Regions from separate parts of the Kitasatospora sp. NPDC097691 genome, predicted to be linked through region 2. Evidence: riboswitches for the same ligand, from Rfam matches in the RefSeq annotation. Region 2 holds a riboswitch; each other region holds the start of a gene.

The links. Region 2 has a riboswitch for S-adenosylmethionine ahead of ABTY56_RS22620 (IclR family transcriptional regulator). Riboswitches for the same ligand answer to the same signal wherever they lie in the genome.
Region 1: linked by a shared signal. The riboswitch ahead of thrC (threonine synthase) and the one ahead of ABTY56_RS22620 (IclR family transcriptional regulator) in region 2 are both predicted to bind S-adenosylmethionine.
Region 3: linked by a shared signal. The riboswitch ahead of ABTY56_RS13705 (aminotransferase class V-fold PLP-dependent enzyme) and the one ahead of ABTY56_RS22620 (IclR family transcriptional regulator) in region 2 are both predicted to bind S-adenosylmethionine.

The regions. Positions count from the first base shown of each region.
Region 1 covers NZ_JBEORY010000023.1:103,557-109,148, reverse strand. Annotated here, with positions in the region: gene ABTY56_RS18725 (alpha,alpha-trehalose-phosphate synthase (UDP-forming)) at 1-775, opposite strand, end outside; gene ABTY56_RS18720 (glucosyl-3-phosphoglycerate synthase) at 814-1,842, opposite strand; SAM riboswitch class I at 1,989-2,124, shown strand; gene thrC (threonine synthase) at 2,141-3,421, shown strand; gene ABTY56_RS18710 (MoaD/ThiS family protein) at 3,496-3,774, shown strand; gene ABTY56_RS18705 (cold-shock protein) at 4,312-4,515, shown strand; gene groL (chaperonin GroEL) at 4,838-5,592, shown strand, end outside.
Region 2 covers NZ_JBEORY010000032.1:55,041-60,632, forward strand. Annotated here, with positions in the region: gene ABTY56_RS22605 (hypothetical protein) at 1-406, shown strand, start outside; gene ABTY56_RS22610 (sulfatase family protein) at 464-2,086, shown strand; gene ABTY56_RS22615 (DUF7144 family membrane protein) at 2,308-2,736, shown strand; SAM riboswitch class I at 2,888-3,030, shown strand; gene ABTY56_RS22620 (IclR family transcriptional regulator) at 3,231-3,944, shown strand; gene ABTY56_RS22625 (hypothetical protein) at 4,349-4,792, shown strand; gene ABTY56_RS22630 (DUF1304 domain-containing protein) at 5,137-5,499, shown strand; gene ABTY56_RS22635 (TetR family transcriptional regulator) at 5,496-5,592, shown strand, end outside.
Region 3 covers NZ_JBEORY010000015.1:65,440-71,031, reverse strand. Annotated here, with positions in the region: gene ABTY56_RS13725 (NYN domain-containing protein) at 1-117, opposite strand, end outside; gene ABTY56_RS13720 (hypothetical protein) at 410-673, opposite strand; gene ABTY56_RS13715 (rhomboid family intramembrane serine protease) at 876-1,658, shown strand; gene ABTY56_RS13710 (Lrp/AsnC ligand binding domain-containing protein) at 1,700-1,981, shown strand; gene ABTY56_RS13705 (aminotransferase class V-fold PLP-dependent enzyme) at 1,996-3,363, opposite strand; SAM riboswitch class IV at 3,415-3,533, opposite strand; gene trpD (anthranilate phosphoribosyltransferase) at 3,643-4,716, opposite strand; gene ABTY56_RS13695 (response regulator) at 4,839-5,264, opposite strand.

The sequences.
Region 1 (5,592 bases), on a different contig from region 2:
GGCTGGTGGTGCGGCCGTCGAGGGTGACGGTGAGTGCCTCGTGGTCGACGTCGGCGCCGAGCAGGTCGGCGCAGCAGGCGGCGAAGGCGCGGGCCCAGCGTTCGGTGAGGAAGCCGGCCCGGTCGGCGCCCAGGATGCCGGTGAGGACGGCGCGGGCGACGTCGTCGGGGAGCATCCGGAAGTACTCGGGCGGGGCCCAGGGGGTGTGCGAGAAGTGGCCGATCCGCAGGTCGGGGCGGGCGGCTCGGAGCAGGGCCGGGGCCAGGGACAGGTGGTAGTCCTGGACGAGGACGGCGGCGTTCGGGGCGGCTTCGGCGGCCAGCGCCTCGGCGAAGGCGGCGTTGTAGGCCCGGTAGGCGGCCCATTCGGTGCGGAAGTCGGCGTCGAAGGCGGGCGCGGTGGGGGTCGCGTAGAGCAGGTGGTGGACGAACCAGAGGGTGGAGTTGGCGACGCCGTTGTAGGCGCGGGCGAAGGTCTCGGGGTCGATGTCCAGCATGCGGACGGCCTGCCCGCCGACGTCGTGGCCGGCCAGGTCGAGGCGGCCGTCGGGGGCTTCCGCGGCGGCTCTGCGGTCCGCGGCGCCGAGGGCCGCGCAGACCCAGACGGCGTTCGGGTCGTCGATGGCGGAGAGGCCGGAGACCAGACCCCCGCCACCGCGCCGCAGGGTCAGCGTGCCGTCGTCGGCGGTGCTGAACGACACCGGTCCCCGGTTGGAGGCCACCAGGACGGGGGCGGTGCCGGTCGCACTCGAACGTTCGGTCGTGAGATCGCCCATGGTTGGCATGTTGCCGGGGGCCCGGGGTGGCAAACCCGTCAGTGCCGGGTGGCGTATTCGGGGATCGTGTGCATCGGGGGGCGTTCCAGGGCGGTCACCGGGTGGGTGTGGGCGAGGAAGGCGCGGGTCTCCGGGTCGCGGGCGAACTGGGTGAGTTCCGGGCGGACCAGGTCGGCGGAGGCCTTGAGCCGGTGGGCGCGGTCGAGGCGTTCGAGCGCGGTGCGGTAGATGGTGGCGGCCATCCGGCCGAGGGCCTGGCCGTCCTGGTGGCGGTGGTGCCGGACGCCGACGTCCACCTGGGCCAGGGCGTCCAGGCCGACCAGCTCCAACGCGTCCACCAGCAGGCCGAGTTCGACGCCGTAGCCGGTCGGGAAGGGCAGTCGTTCGAGCAGTGAGCGGCGGGCCGCGTACTCGCCGCCGAGGGGCTGGACGAAGCCGGCGAGTTCCGGCCAGTGGAGGTTGAGGAGGGGGCGGGCGACGAGTTCGGTGACCCGGCCGCCGCCGGCCGGGAGGACGGCGGCGCGGTCCCCCGCGGCGGAACCGCTCAGTGCCACTTCGAGGGGGCGGTCGTACATGGCCTTGACCAGCTGGATGGACTCGTCGGTCAGCAGCGGGCCGACGATGCCGGAGACGAAGGCCGGGTCGAAGGCGCGCAGGTCGGCGTCCACGAAGCAGACGATGTCGCCGCGGGTGACCAGCAGCGAGCGCCAGAGCACCTCGCCCTTGCCGGGGGCGGCGGGCAACCGGGGCAGGATGGCGTCGCGGTGCTCCACCCGGGCGCCGGCCTCGGCGGCGACGGCGGCGGTGGCGTCGGTGGAGCCGGAGTCGACCACGACGAGTTCGTCGACGAGCGGGAGGCGTTCCATCAGCTCGCGGCGGACGGTGCGGACGATGTCGCCGACGGTGGCCTCCTCGTCCAGGGCGGGGAGGACGACGCTGATCGTGCGGCCGGTCCGTTCCTTGGCCGCGAGGAGGGTGTCGACCGGCCGGTCGGCCGCGCTCCAGGAGCGGCGGCGTAGCCAGGACGCCGCCTGCGGGAGGAGCTCGGGAGTCGGTTCGGCGGGCACGGAAGTCTCCTCGGCGGGTCGGTGGGACGCGTCATCTCGCGTGGCGGACGGTCCCGTTCAGGATTGACGCCTTCGGATACAGTCTTCGTACAGCGGTCGGACCTTTGCACGCCGGGGTCGCCGTTGAGCACCACCACAATTTCACAAGCTCATCCAGAGGGACTGAGGGAACGGCCCGTTGACGTCCCGGCAACCTTCTCGCTCGGCTGTCGTCGACAGGCCCCGGCGGGACAGGTGCCAATTCCGGCCTGTGGCGCGACCGCGCTGCGGGGAAGATGAGGAGAGAGGCCTCGCCATCATGGCTATCGACACCGTCGCACCGGTTTCCGTGGACCTCGGCCCCGCCGCCGCCCTGTCCTGTCGGGAGTGCGGCACCCGCTTCCCGCTCGGTCCCAGCTTCGCGTGCCTGGAGTGCTTCGGCCCGCTGGAGATCGCCTACGAGTTCGGCAGCGAGGGCGCCGAGGAGCTGCGCAAGCGGATCGAGGCCGGCCCGGCGTCCATCTGGCGATACGCGCCGCTGCTTCCGGTGCCGGCCGACGTGGCGTCCAAGCCCAACCTGAACCCGGGCTGGACCCCGCTGGTGAAGGCGGACAACCTGGGCCGGGAGCTCGGCTTCACCGCCCGGCTGCACATCAAGGACGACTCCGGGAACCCGACGCACTCCTTCAAGGACCGCGTGGTGGCCTGCGCCATCGAGGCGGCGCGGGCGTTCGGCTACACGACGCTGTCCTGCTCCTCCACCGGCAACCTGGCCGGTGCGGTGGGCGCGGCGGCCGCCCGGGCCGGGTTCCGGTCCTGCGTGTTCATCCCGCACGACCTGGAGCAGGGCAAGGTCGTCATGGCCGGGGTGTACGGCGGCGAGCTGGTCGGCATCGAGGGCAACTACGACGACGTGAACCGCTTCTGCTCGGAGCTGATCGGCGACCCGGCCGGCGAGGGCTGGGGCTTCGTCAACGTCAACCTGCGGCCGTACTACGGCGAGGGCTCCAAGACGCTGGCGTACGAGATCTGCGAGCAGCTCGGCTGGCGGCTGCCGGAGCAGATCGTGATCCCGATCGCCTCGGGCTCCCAGCTGACGAAGATCGACAAGGGGCTGCAGGAGCTGATCAAGCTCGGCCTGGTCGAGGACCGGCCGTACCGGATCTTCGGCGCCCAGGCCGAGGGCTGCTCGCCGGTGTCGGCCGCCTTCAAGGCCGGCCGGGACGTGATCAAGCCGGTCAAGCCGGACACCATCGCCAAGTCGCTGGCGATCGGCAACCCGGCCGACGGCCCGTACGTGCTGGACATCGCCCGCCGCACGGGCGGCGCGGTGGAGGACGTCACGGACGCCGAGGTCGTCGCGGCGATCCGGCTGCTGGCGCGGACCGAGGGCATCTTCGCCGAGACCGCGGGCGGGGTGACCGTGGGCGTGCTGAAGAAGCTGGTCGAGACCGGGCAGCTGGACCCGGCCAAGGAGACCGTCGCGATCAACACCGGCGACGGCCTGAAGACCCTGGACGCCGTCTCCGACGCCGGGATGAGCGCCGTCATCCGCCCGACGCTGGACTCGTTCCGCGCCGCCGGCCTCGCGTCCGCCTGAGCCACCGGCCTCGAACCGGTCGCCGCCGGCCTCGAACCACTGCCCCACCAGGCCCCACCCCCGCAAGGAGAGCCATGAGCGCCAACGTCCGCATCCCCACCATCCTGCGCACCTACACCGGCGGCGCGGCCGAGGTGACCGCCGAGGGCGCCACCCTGGCCGAGGTCATCGCCGACCTGGAGAAGAACCACGCGGGCATCTCCGCCCGCATCCTGGACGACACCGGCAAGCTGCGCCGTTTCGTCAACGTCTACGTGAACGACGACGACGTGCGCTTCGCCGAGGGCCTGGCGACCGAGATCAAGGACGGCGCCGGCGTCTCGATCATTCCGGCGGTGGCCGGCGGCTGCTGAGCCGTTCCGCCCGCCTTTCGGCCGCCCGTACGTACGGAATTCCGCTCTCCGTATGTACGGGCGGCCGGTTGCATTCCGGCGGGAATATTTCCGAGTCGAGTCGGAGTAGAGTGTCGCTCGGTTGGGAACAGGGGTTCCCTCTCGGCCATCCGCGGTGTTCCGCCGGCGGGCGTCCGGCCGGTGGGTCCGGCCCGTGAAACATGTCAGGCCGATGTCAGAATTACCGTGGGGATTTGGGTAATTCGTCCGCTATGCCCCGCGTGGAATGCCGAGATTTTTCCGATTCGGCCCGTCCTGTCCCTTGATATCGAGGCGGAATTACCGGCGGTTGACCCTGTTGCAGAGGGCTTCGGTCCGGATACATTCAGCGGCGGTCGGCGCAATCACCCGCTCACCGGAGGCCGTTGGGCGTTCCGTGCGGAGGGTTGCGGCGTGCACGGCTGCGCCCAGGGGGGGTCCCCGGGCGGGCCGTCAACCAACCCGGGCCCGCGACCTGCGGGCGCGTGAAGGGCCAGCACAGCACTAGGGGAGTTCGGAATGGCTCAGGGCACCGTCAAGTGGTTCAACGCGGAGAAGGGCTACGGCTTTATCGCGGTCGACGGTGGTGCGGACGTCTTCGTCCACTACAGCGCGATCCAGATGGACGGCTACCGCACCCTTGAGGAGGGCCAGCGGGTCGAGTTCGAGATTTCCCAGGGACAGAAGGGCCCGCAGGCGGACATGGTTCGCGCGGCGGTCTGACCCCTTCCGACTCCAGGAGCTCGGCGCGGCCCACGGCTGGTGACCGCTCGCTTCTCGACGGGCCCGTACGACACGCGTCGTGCGGGCCCGTCGCCGTTCCCGGGCGGCCCCAGCGGCGGCTCGCGGGTTGGCGATTGGGCTTGCACTCGACCACCCGGAGTGCTAATCATTGGCGTTAGCACTCACAGCGTGAGAGTGACAGCGGACCGGGTCGGTGAGGCCCCCGGGAGCGGTAGGGGAAAAGACCCCCGCACACCAGGGCCGTCCGTCGCGGGCACCCCTTGGTCCGAGCAGTCGACCGTGTCCCGGAGGACCACTTCTGATGGCCAAGATCATCGCCTTTGATGAGGAAGCTCGCCGCGGCCTTGAGCGTGGCATGAACCAGCTCGCCGACGCAGTGAAGGTCACGCTCGGCCCCAAGGGCCGCAACGTCGTGCTGGAGAAGAAGTGGGGCGCCCCCACGATCACCAACGACGGTGTCTCCATCGCCAAGGAGATCGAGCTCGAGGACCCGTACGAGAAGATCGGCGCGGAGCTCGTCAAGGAGGTCGCCAAGAAGACGGACGACGTCGCGGGTGACGGCACCACCACCGCCACCGTGCTCGCCCAGGCCCTGGTTCGCGAGGGTCTGCGCAACGTCGCCGCCGGCGCCAACCCGATGGCCCTGAAGCGCGGTATCGAGAAGGCCGTCGCCGCCGTCTCGGACCAGCTGCTGGCCCAGGCCAAGGACGTGGAGACCAAGGAGCAGATCGCCTCCACCGCCTCCATCTCCGCCGCCGACACCCAGATCGGCGAGCTGATCGCCGAGGCCATGGACAAGGTCGGCAAGGAAGGCGTCATCACCGTCGAGGAGAGCAACACCTTCGGTCTGGAGCTCGAGCTCACCGAGGGTATGCGCTTCGACAAGGGCTACATCTCCGCCTACTTCGCCACCGACCTGGAGCGGATGGAGGCGACCTTCGAGGACCCCTACATCCTCATCGCCAACTCCAAGATCGGCTCGGTCAAGGACCTGCTCCCGCTGCTGGAGAAGGTCATGCAGAGCGGCAAGCCGCTCGTCATCATCGCCGAGGACGT
Region 2 (5,592 bases):
GCTGCACTTCCTGCGGATCAGCCTGCGGACCGCGATCGTGCTGGGCGTGGTGGTGGCGCTCGGCGCCTACCTCTCCGGGGCGGGCCGCATGCCGCGCGCCGTCCGCGGCGGGGCCGACCACGTCGCCGACTCCGTCGCCGGCTGGAGCGACGCGCACGGCGTGCACACCGGCCGGGTCGGGACCTGGACCGACGCCCACCGCCGGTGGCTCGTCCTCGCGGCGGTGCTGATCGTGGCGCTGGTGTTCGCCCTCTGGAACCACCCGACCGTCCTGACCGTGCTGCTGCTCGTCCTGGTGCTCCTCGCGGTGCTCGCCGTCCTGGCGCTGCTCGCCGCCTCCGGACGGGCCGGCGACGGACGGGCCGACGCCGGACGGGCCGCCGCCGGGAGCGGTACCGATGAGTGACCCCGTCCGCGCGACGCGGACTTCCCCGACCGTCCTCCGCACACAGCGCAGGTGGCCATGACCAGCCGTCCGAACATCCTGCTGATCGTCACCGACGAGGAACGGGCCGCGATCCCCCGCCCGGCGGGCTTCACGCTCCCCGCCCGGGAGCGCCTCGCCGAGCGCGGCACCACCTTCGAGCGGTACTACACCGCCTCGGCCATGTGCAGCTCCGCGCGGTCCGTGATCTACACCGGACAGCACCTGCCGCTCACCGAGATCTACGACAACGACAACATGCCCTACATCCGCCCGCTGGACCCGGCGTTGGGCACCCTCGGCACGATGCTGCGCCAGGCCGGCTACTACTGCACCTACCAGGGCAAGTGGCACCTGTCGAACGCCTACGTCACCCCGCAGAACCCCGGACCGACCACCGACGCCCTGGAGCCGTACGGGTTCAGCGAGTTCAACGACTGGGGCGACATCGACGGCGGCGTCTGGGCCGGGCTCAAGATCGACCCCGTGATCGCCGGCCAGGCCGTCAAGTGGCTGCGCAACCGCGCCCCGGCGGTGGCGGACGACCAGCCCTGGTTCATGGCCGTCAACTTCGTGAACCCGCACGACATCATGAGCTTCGACTACGGCGGGAAGCCCCAGGTGCGGCTGCCCTTCGGCCTCGCGCACGCCGTGCTGGCGCGCGGCGCCGCCGACGTCCCGCTCTACCGCCGCCGGTGGGACTTCGACCTGCCCGCCAGCCTGCACGACGACCTGTCCGGCGCGGCGCCGGCGGTGGCGGAGTTCGCGCGCATGCTCGACACGGTGTTCGGCCCGGTGGCCGACGACCGGCACTGGTACGACGGCCTGAACTTCTACCTCAACGCCATCCGGGACGTCGACCGCAGCATCGACCTCGTGCTCGACGCGTTGGAGGCCTCCGGACAGGCCGACCGGACCGTGGTCGTCTTCACCTCCGACCACGGGGAGATGGCGGGATCCCACGGCCTGCGCCAGAAGGGGAACCTGCTCTACGACGAGAACTTCCACGTCCCGTTCGTGCTGTGCCACCCGGACGCGCCCGGCGGCGGCCGCACCGACGCGCTCGCCTCCGCGGTCGACATCGCGCCCACCCTGCTGGAGTTCGCGGGCGTGGACCGGACGGCGACCAGCACCCGCTTCCACGCCCTGCACGGCCACTCCCTGGCACCGGTGCTGGAGGGCGGGGAGGTCCGCGAGGGCGTGCTCACCGCCGTCGAGTCGATCACCGCCCTGGACGCCGGGTTCTGGTTCGAGTTCGCCGACCCGCAGGCCCAGCAGCGCATCCAGTCGGGGGAACTGCGCCCGGACTGGGACAAGCGCGGCTTCCTGCGCGGTTACCTCGACCGGCGGTACAGCTTCGGTCGGTACTTCTCCCCGCTCAGGCCCAACCGCCCCACCAGCCCCGAGGCGCTGTACGCGCAGAACGACGTGGTGCTCTACGACCGGGTGGAGGACCCCGGCGAGGTGCGCAACCTCGCGGCCGATCCGGCCCACCGCGACCTCGTCGCCGGGTACAGCGCCCGGCTGGAGGAACTCATCACCGCGGAGGTCGGCGCGGATACGCGCGCATGGGTCACCGAACGTCCCCGGCTGCTCGGCTGGCCCACCTGGCACGGCGACACCGACCGGCTCGCGCCCGTCGGCGCCGCGGCCGGCGGGTGACCCGTGGCCGCCCCCGTGGTCCTCACGGACGCGGCGTCACGGTCCGTGACCGCGTCCCGCACCGCCCACGACAGGACGGAGGTCCGGCCCTACCGTGAACGTAGGACCTCTGTTCCCTTCCAGGCGGTCGTCATGCGAGCCGCCGGGCCCCTGCGCCCGGCTGCCCGCCCCTCCCGCCTCCCGCTGCCCGGGCGGCGGTTGCCACCGAAGGAGTCAATGTCATGACCAGCAGTGTTGCCGGGGCCGGCCCCAGCACCTATGCCCCCGAACCCCGCCCCTTCGCGACCGGGTGGACCATCTTCGCCGGGGTCATGATGATCGCCGGCGGCATCATGGCGGTGTTCCAGGGGATCGCCGCGATCACCAAGGACAGCCTGATCGTCGTCACCCGCCACTACGTCTACTCGATGAACACCGCGGGGTGGGGCTGGATCCACGTCGTCATCGGCGTCGTCCTCGTGCTGGCCGGCGTGGCGCTCTTCAACGGCTCGGGCTGGGCCCGTGTCGTCGGTGTCGCCGTCGCCGTGCTCAGCATGATCGCCAACTTCCTGTGGCTGCCCTACTACCCGCTCTGGGCGATCGTCCTGATCGCGGTCGACGCCTTCGTCATCTGGGCGCTGTGCGTAGGCACGACGAAGAAGGCGACCTGACCACCCGACGGGCCGACGGCCCGTAGGAACGCCCCCCCGGGCCGGCCACGACCGCGTGGCCGGCCCGGACCGCGTCCGGACCGCGTCCGGCCGGGGGAGAGGAGGGGGGAGGCTTGGCGGGCGGCCCGGGGCATCTTGTATCGTTCCTCGCGAATCATCCAGAGGGGTGGAGGGACCGGCCCTACGAAGCCCCGGCAACTCCCCGTTCGACCCGGCGTCCGAAGTACGCGCCGTGCCGTCCGGGAGCAGTGCCAACTCCGGCCTGTCGCCACTGTGGCGCGGGAAAGATGAGGAGACACGGTGCTTTCAGTGCTGTCCTTCGCCCGGGCGCTTCCCGCCCCGGCCCTTTCGCGTACCCGTCTCGTGCCCGGCGCAGGCAATCGGCCGACTTCTCCGGCCCGTCCTCGCTGACCACCCCCCCGGCTCCCCGTCCGGGAGCCTCCGTGAGCGAAGCCCACCCGCCGCTCACGGGATTCGAGACGGAGTACCCATCCATGGACAACACGAGCGGCGTCGGCGTGCTCGACAAGGTCACCTCGATCCTCGGCACCCTGGAGGCCGGCCCCGCCACCCTGGCCGGACTCGTCACCGCCACCGGCCTGGCCCGGCCCACCGCCCACCGGCTCGCCGTCGCACTCGAACACCACCGCCTGGTCACCCGGGACATGCAGGGCCGGTTCATCCTCGGCCCCCGGCTCACCGAGCTCTCGGCGGCCGCCGGGGAGGACCGACTGCTGGCCGCGGCCGGCTCCGTCCTCGCCCACCTGCGCGACGTGACGGGCGAGAGCGCCCAGCTCTACCGCCGCCAGGGCGAGATCCGGATCTGCGTGGCCGCCGCCGAGCGGCTCTCCGGCCTGCGCGACACCGTGCCGGTCGGGGTCACCCTCCCGATGAAGGTCGGCTCGGCCGCCCAGGTCCTGCTCGCCTGGGAGGAGCCCGAGCGGCTCCACCGCGGGCTGCAGGGCGCCCGCTTCACGGCCACCGCGCTCAGCGGCGTCCGGCGGCGCGGCTGGGCCCAGTCCATCGGCGAACGCGAACTCGGGGTCGCCTCCGTGTCCGCGCCCGTCCGCGGCCCCTCCAACCGGGTGGTGGCCGCCGTGTCGGTCTCCGGCCCGATCGAGCGGCTCACCCGGCACCCCGGCGCCCACCTCTCCCAGGCCGTCGTCGAGGCGGCCCACCGTCTCACCGAAGCCCTGCGCCACTCCTGACCGGTCCACCGGCCCGCGCTGCCCGCCCCCTGCCCGGGCCGGCGGCGGGCGGCCGTCCGGCAGACCCTGGAGGCACGATCACCCGTCAGGCCGGCCGCCTCAGTCGGCTCGACATCGCCGAGCTCACCGAGCTCAGCCTGCTCCTGCCGCCCCGGCCGCCCCGGCCGCCGCCGGACGGGGCGCGCCGCCGGCTGACGGCCCGATCCGGGGCGCGGCGGGGCCCGCCCGAGGCCCGGCGACGTTTCCTCCGGCAAAGTGCCGCCCAGGTGAACAATCGCGAGCACGTCGTCCGTTCAACAACACGACAGGCGGGCGAGCGGCTCGTGTCCAGGGCCGGCAGATGGGTGAGGTGGGCTCCGATGAGAACCACGGCGGCGGACCGCGATGGTGACAGACTGACGGTCATGACGGGCGGGCGGGACGGGAACGGACAGGGCGGCACCGGGCAGGCCGGGAGCGGGCCGGGCGACGAGGCGACGGCGCGTCGGCTGATCGCCGCCTGGCTGGCCGGTGAGGCCGCCGAACCGGCGCCCGCCCCGGCCACCGGCGCCGAGCGGCCCGCCGGGGCCGTCCCGACCGGGTGGAGCGTCCCCCCGGCCGCCGCCCGGGAGGTCATCGCCGTGGCCCGGCGGATGGCCTTGCACGGACGGCAGGGCCGGGCCTGGCCGGTCCCCGGCGCCGACCACCTGCTGCTGGCCCGCACCCTGGTGGTCGACGAGCACCCCTCGGCCCCGACCTGGTCCGAGCGCGAGCGGGTGGAACTGGCCGGCTGGATCGCCGTCCTGGTGCGGCGTTTCGGCGAGGACGGCGTCCAGCGGCTCACCGCCGTACTCGCGGCCCGGTCCTGAGGCACCGGGGCACCGGGGCAGCGGGTTCGACGGGACCCGACGGGCGCCAACGACCATCGACGCGCGACCCGATCGGGCCGTGGGCGGACGTCGTCGGCGGCTGGGACGGTCTTCCCGTCAGGGCGAGGCACCGGGGCTCACCACCCACCGTCCCCGCGGCTGCCCGCCGATTCCGTTGTACCGGAGCGAAGGACGGAGCCGTGGCCGATGGGCGACTGACGGCAAGGCAGCGCGGTGCGTGGCCTGCGGGGGCCGGGCTCCGACACCGACTGGACTTCATGGACACCTGTCCAGGTATTCTGGACACCTGTCCATGAAGTTCGAACGAAACTCGGGAGCCGACGATGCGCGTGACCGCCGATGTCCTGGTCGCCCTGGTGGCCGTTCTGCACGGGTACTTCCTGGTGCTGGAGATGTTCCTGTGGGAGCGGGGGCCGGGGCGCAAGCTCTCCGGCTTCGACGCCGCGCTCGCCCGCACCACCGCGCCGCTCGCCGCCAACCAGGGGCTCTACAACGGCTTCCTCGCCGCCGGGCTGGTCTGGGGCCTGGCGGCCGGCGGCGAGGTCGGCCGCCAGGCGCAGCTCTTCTTCCTGGTCTGCGTGGTCGTGGCCGGCCTGTACGGCGGCGCCACCGCGAACCGTCGCATCCTGGCCGCCCAGGCGCTGCCCGGGGCGCTCGCGCTCGGCGCCGTGCTGCTCGCCGGATGAGCGCCGCCCAGGATCCCCGGGCGGAGCGCACCCGGGCCAGGCTGCGCCGGGCGCTGCTGGAGGAGTGCGCCGAACGCCCGCTGGCGGAGGTCA
Region 3 (5,592 bases), on a different contig from region 2:
GCGCACCCCCTCGGGCAGCGGCCGGTCCAGCTTCTCGGCGCCACGCTCCGACGCGGACTCGGAGACATCGGAGGAGTCGGACGGGCCGGACTGATCGGACGGGTCGGACGAACCGATCTCCGCCTCGACGGCCTCGGGGCCGACGGCCGCCGCGTCGACGGCGCCGGGCACAGCGCCCTCCGCCGGCCCGGTCCCGGCGTCCGACACCTGCGCCTGCGCAGCGGGCCGAAGCCCCTGCGCTTCGCCGGGCTCCTTCGCTGCGTCCACCACGTCCTCGGCTCCGATCCTGTTTTCCGGCGGGGTACGGCCGCGACCCCCCGTCGTCACGCTCCGTGCGTCTTGTTCTTGTTCTGCATTGTCCGGCGTGGCGGACGGGCGCGCCGCGCACCGCCCGCCGCACCGGCGAGGATCAGCCCTGCTCGGCCGGGGCCTCCGCGCCCTCGGCGCCCGGACGGGCCACCAGCTCGACCTGGTCGACGGCGTTGCACCAGCGGCAGCGCACCGACTCGACGGTCTCGCTCAGCACCTCGGTCTCCTCGACCTTGGAGTCTCCGGCCAGGTCGAAGTGCAGGAACTCGGTCACCCGCGCGGTGCGGGTCACGTCGAACCGGGTGAGATTGCCACACAGCGTGCAGCGCCAGCGCGTCTCGGCGGTCAGGGCGGGGACGGTCATCGGGGGGTCCTCTCGGGTGGTCCCTGCGTGGGCCAGGCGCTCCCCCCGGAGCCCCGGCGTCGGCGGCGGGAGGCGGGAATGCCCGCCCCAAGCCTATTGCCTGGGGCAACCGTCGCGACCACCGGTCAGCGGAATAGCGGGGCTAGTCCACCTGCCGTAAACCGCCGTGTCACCTGCGGCGCCCGGAGGGATGCTTGGCCGCATGGCGCTCGCGGCCCCCGACCACACCGCCGCGCGGGGCGGCCGGCCGGAGGTGGCCGCCCCGGCGGTCACGTATGCGCTGATCGCCGTCAACACCCTGGTCTTCCTCCTCGGCCCGGCCGCCGGGCTCAATCCGCTGTACGGCACCGGCCGGACCCGGGTCTGCGCGGAGCAGCGGTACGAGCAGCGCTGGGGCGCCGTTCCGGCCGAACTGCTGACCGGACGGCCGCTCACCGCCGAACAGTTGACCGAGGCCCCCGACCCGGTTCCCGGCTGCCCGGCCGCCCCGACCCCGGGCAAGCACCCGGCCCTGTCCGCCCTCACCGGCCTCTTCCTGCACGCCGGCTGGCTGCACCTGCTGGGCAACCTGCTCTTCCTCCACGTCTTCGGCCCCACCGTCGAGCGGCGGCTGGGCCGGGCCCGGTACGCCGTCTTCTACCTCGCCGCCGGCAGCCTGGCCACGTACGGCTTCGCGCTCGCCGAGGCGCACTCGCCGGACTGCACCCGGGTGCTCATCGGAGCCTCCGGTGCGATCTCCGCCGTCCTGGGCGCCTACCTGCGCTTCCACCCGCGCGCCCGGGTGACCACCCTCGTCCCGCTGCTGTTCTTCCTGCCGCTGCGCTTCCCGGCCTGGCTGGTGCTCGGCCTCTGGTTCGCGCTGCAGTGGTGGTCGGTGCACTCGGCGGGCCCCGGGGTGGCCTACCTGGTCCACGTGATCGGCTTCTCGGCCGGCTTCCTCTACGCCTGCACCCTGGCCCGCAACCCCCCGCGACGGCCCGGCTGACGCCCGATACGCTGGCGGCACCCCACAAAGGAGCCCGAACAGTGATCACCGCCATCGTCCTGATCAAGACCAGTGTCGACCGCATCCCGGAGATCGCCGAAGCCATCGCCGCCATCGAGGGCGTCAGCGAGGTCTACTCGGTGACGGGCGGGTACGACCTGGTGGCGATGGTCCGGGTCCGCCGCCACGACGACCTGGCCGAGGTCATCCCCGGCCGGCTCAACAAGGTCCCGGGGGTGGCCCACACCGAGACCCAGATCGCCTTCCGCACCTACTCCCAGCACGATCTGGAAGCCGCCTTCGCCCTCGGCCTGGACGAGTAGCGGAGCGCCCGCGCTCAGCCCTCCCGACGCGTGTCCACGACGCAACGCCCGCCCTCGTTGCGGTAGTTCCACGCCGCGCCGTCCGTGACCAGCTCGCGGACGGCGGCGAGGAAGCGGTCGATGTGCTCGTCCGGAGTCCCGGCGCCGAAGCTGACCCGGATCGCGTTCAGGCTGCGCTCGCCCGGCAGCGAGGGGTCCGGAGCGCCACAGCTGGACTCGACGGCGGTGGCCTCGTCGTCCAGCAGGGTGCGCACCAGCGGGTGGGCGCAGAAGAGGCCGTCGCGGACCCCGATGCCGTACTCGGCGGACAGCGCGGCCGAGAAGTGCGAGCTGTTCCAGCCCCGGACGACGAAGGACAGCACGCCCACCCGGGCCGAGCCGGCGCCGAACAGGTTCAGCACCTTGACCTGCGGAACCTCCGCCAGCCCCGCGGTGAGCCGGTCGACCAACTGCCGCTCGCGGGCCTCCAGCGCGTCGAAGCCGGCCTCGCCCAGCGCACGGCAGGCCGAGGCGATCGCGTAGGCGCCGATGACGTTCGGCGAGCCGGCCTCGTGCCGGGCCGGTCCGGTCTGCCACTGCACGGCCACCGAGCCGTCCGCCTCCCGGGCCACCGTCCGGGTCGCCCCGCCGCCGGCCAGGTACGGCTCGGCCGCGTCCAGCCAGTCCGCCCGGCCGGCCAGCACCCCGGCGCCGAACGGCGCGTAGAGCTTGTGGCCGGAGAAGGCGATCCAGTCGACGTCCAGCTCGCGCACCGAGACCCGGTGGTGCGGGGCCAGCTGGGCGGCGTCCAGCACCACCCGGGCGCCGTGCCGGTGCGCCGTCCCGGTCAGCTCGGCGACCGGCCAGAGCTCGCCGGTCACGTTGGAGGCGCCGGTGACGCAGAGCAGCTTGGGGCCCTCTGGCGCCTCGGCGAGCGCGGTGTCCAGGGCGGCCACGGCCTCGGCCCGGGAGCGCGGCGCGCGCAGGTAGGTCACGTCCAGTCCGGCGTGCGCCCAGGGCAGCAGCGAGGCGTGGTGCTCGGTCTCGAAGGCGAACACCCGGGTGCCGGCCGGCACGGCGGCGGCCAGCAGGTTGAGCGAGTCGGTGGTGGCCCGGGTGAAGACCACCTGGTCGCCCTCGCGCAGGTCGAGGAACTCGGCGACGGTGCGGCGGCTCTGCTCGAAGAGGTCGGTGGACAGCTGCGAGAGATACCCGGCACCGCGGTGCACGCTGCCGTAGTACGGCGCGTAGGCGGCGACGTCGTCCCACACCCGCTGCAGCGCCGGCGCGCTGGCCGCGTAGTCGAGCGCCGCGTAGCCGACCTTCTCACCGCTGGCGAGCGGGACCCGGACGTCGGAGCCGAGCACGGCGAGCGGGGAGCAGATTTCGGTCGAAAGGGACATGAGGATGCACTCCTTCAAGGGCCTGGGACCCCGGGAGTGCCACTCGTCGGGTGTCCGCGCTTGTCGCACGGACGGTTTGCCGTGGCGACCCGGTCCTCACCCAGGGCACCCCGCCACGGACGGAGGGTTGCCGGACAGCAAGCTGGGGCTTGACGCTGTCACTCATGACCTGGCGCCGACTCTAGGGTCGGGTCCGGCGGGTGGTCAAACGGGCATCCACCATCCGGACAGCCGAGAAGCCCGCGCCGGTCGTTCCGGCACGGGCTCCCGACTACCGCTTCAGCTACGGCTGGTGGCCTCCGACCAACGCCGCAGCAGCTCCTGCGCGGTGCCCGAGTCGATGGCCTCCGCCGCCCGCGCCATGCCCGCCGCGAGCTGCTCCACCAGCGGCGCGTCGCCCAGGTCGAGCGCGACCAGCGCCGCCGCCGTGTTCAGCAGGACGGCGTCCCGCACCGGCCCGCGCTCCCCCGCCAGCAGACGGCGCGCAACCTCCGCGTTGTACGCCGGGTCCCCGCCGCGCAGCGACTCGATGCCGACCAGCTCGATGCCGACCTCCCGCGGGTCGAAGGAGGTCTCGGTGACCACCCCGTCGCGCACCACCCACACCCGCGAGGTGGTGGTGATGGTCAGCTCGTCCAGCCCGTCGTCGCCGCGGAAGACCAGCGCCGTCGAGCCGCGCCGGGCGAGCACCCCGGCGATCAGCCCGGCCAGCCGGGTGTCGAAGCAGCCGATGGCGTGGGAGGTGACCTTGGCCGGGTTGGTCAGCGGGCCGAGGATGTTGAAGGCGGTCGGCACCCCGAGGTCGCGCCGGGCGGTGGCGGCGTGCCGCATCGAGGGGTGGAACTTCGCCGCGAAACAGAAGGTGAGCCCGACCTCCTCGGCCACCTCGGCGACCCGCCGGGCGGAGAGGTCCAGCGCCACCCCGAGCTTCTCCAGCACGTCCGAGGACCCGCTGGAGGAGGAGGCGGCACGGTTGCCGTGCTTCACCACCTTGGCACCGGCCGCCGCCGCGACGATCGCCGACATCGTGGAGATGTTGACGGTCTTCGCCCGGTCGCCGCCGGTGCCGACGATGTCCACCGCCGGGCCGGCGATGTCCAGCGGCTCGGCGTGCGCGTACATCGCGTCCACCAGGCCGGTGACCTCGTCGACCGTCTCGCCCTTGAACCGCAGCGCGATCATGAAGCCGGCCACCTGGGCGGGGGAGGCCTCGCCGCTCATGATCCGGTCCATCGCCCACGCGGTGGAGGAGCGGTCGAGGTCCTCCCCCTTCAACAGCGCCGTCAGGAGATCCGGCCAGGAGCGGACCACCTGCGCGGGGTCGCTACCGCCGTTCGCAGGGTTCACGTTCACCATGGCTGACTCCAGCTGTCGTCTGTCCCCCCGCTCCGGGGGGCGTCCGTACGGATGGAGCCAGCCTATCGACCGGCGGGGCCCCCATGGCCCCGTCTTCTCTAGTACTGAGACGCCGCCGCTCAGCGGGCCGCCGGTGCCCGCTTGGCCACCCGCGCCCGCAGCAGGGTGGCGACCGCCTCGGCCAGCGCCACCGGGTCCACCGGGTGGGAGATCGCGGCGTCGGCCCGGCTCCAGGCGGCGAGCCAGGAGTCCTGCGGCCGGCCGATCAGCACCAGCACCGGCGGGCAGCCGTAGATCTCGTCCTTCAGCTGGCGCCCGAGCCCCAGCCCGCCGGCCGGGACCGCCTCGCCGTCCAGCACGCAGAGGTCCACGCCGCCCTTCTCCAGCGCCTTGAGCACCGCCGGGGTGGTCGCGCACTCCAGGTAGGACAGCTCCGGAAGATCCTCGGCGGGCCGACGGCCGAGCGCCGTCAGCACCTGCTCGCGGGTGTTGCGGTCGTCGCTGTAGACGAGGACGGTGAGCGTCTCATCGGTCGTGTACGCCATGGACCCTGCTCCCTCAAGTGTGATCCGGACCACGTTCGCCTGATCCGGATGCTACTCCCGATCACCCTCCGCCGAGTGCCCCTCGCGCACGTTCCTCCTCAAGCCGCCGCGCCCTGGTCTCACCCTCCTGGAGGACGGCCCGTCACCCGGACCCGCCCGGTCCACCCGTACGGCCGACCCCGGGCCCACTCCCCTACCTCCCGCGGCTGCTCCGACCGTGCAGCGACGCGCCGGGCAACGGGGTCGTAGAGTGCTCCGAGGAACCGTCAGAAAAGGGACACGCCGCTGCTCAGCCCCCGTCCGGCCACCATGTCGACCCCCAAGCGGG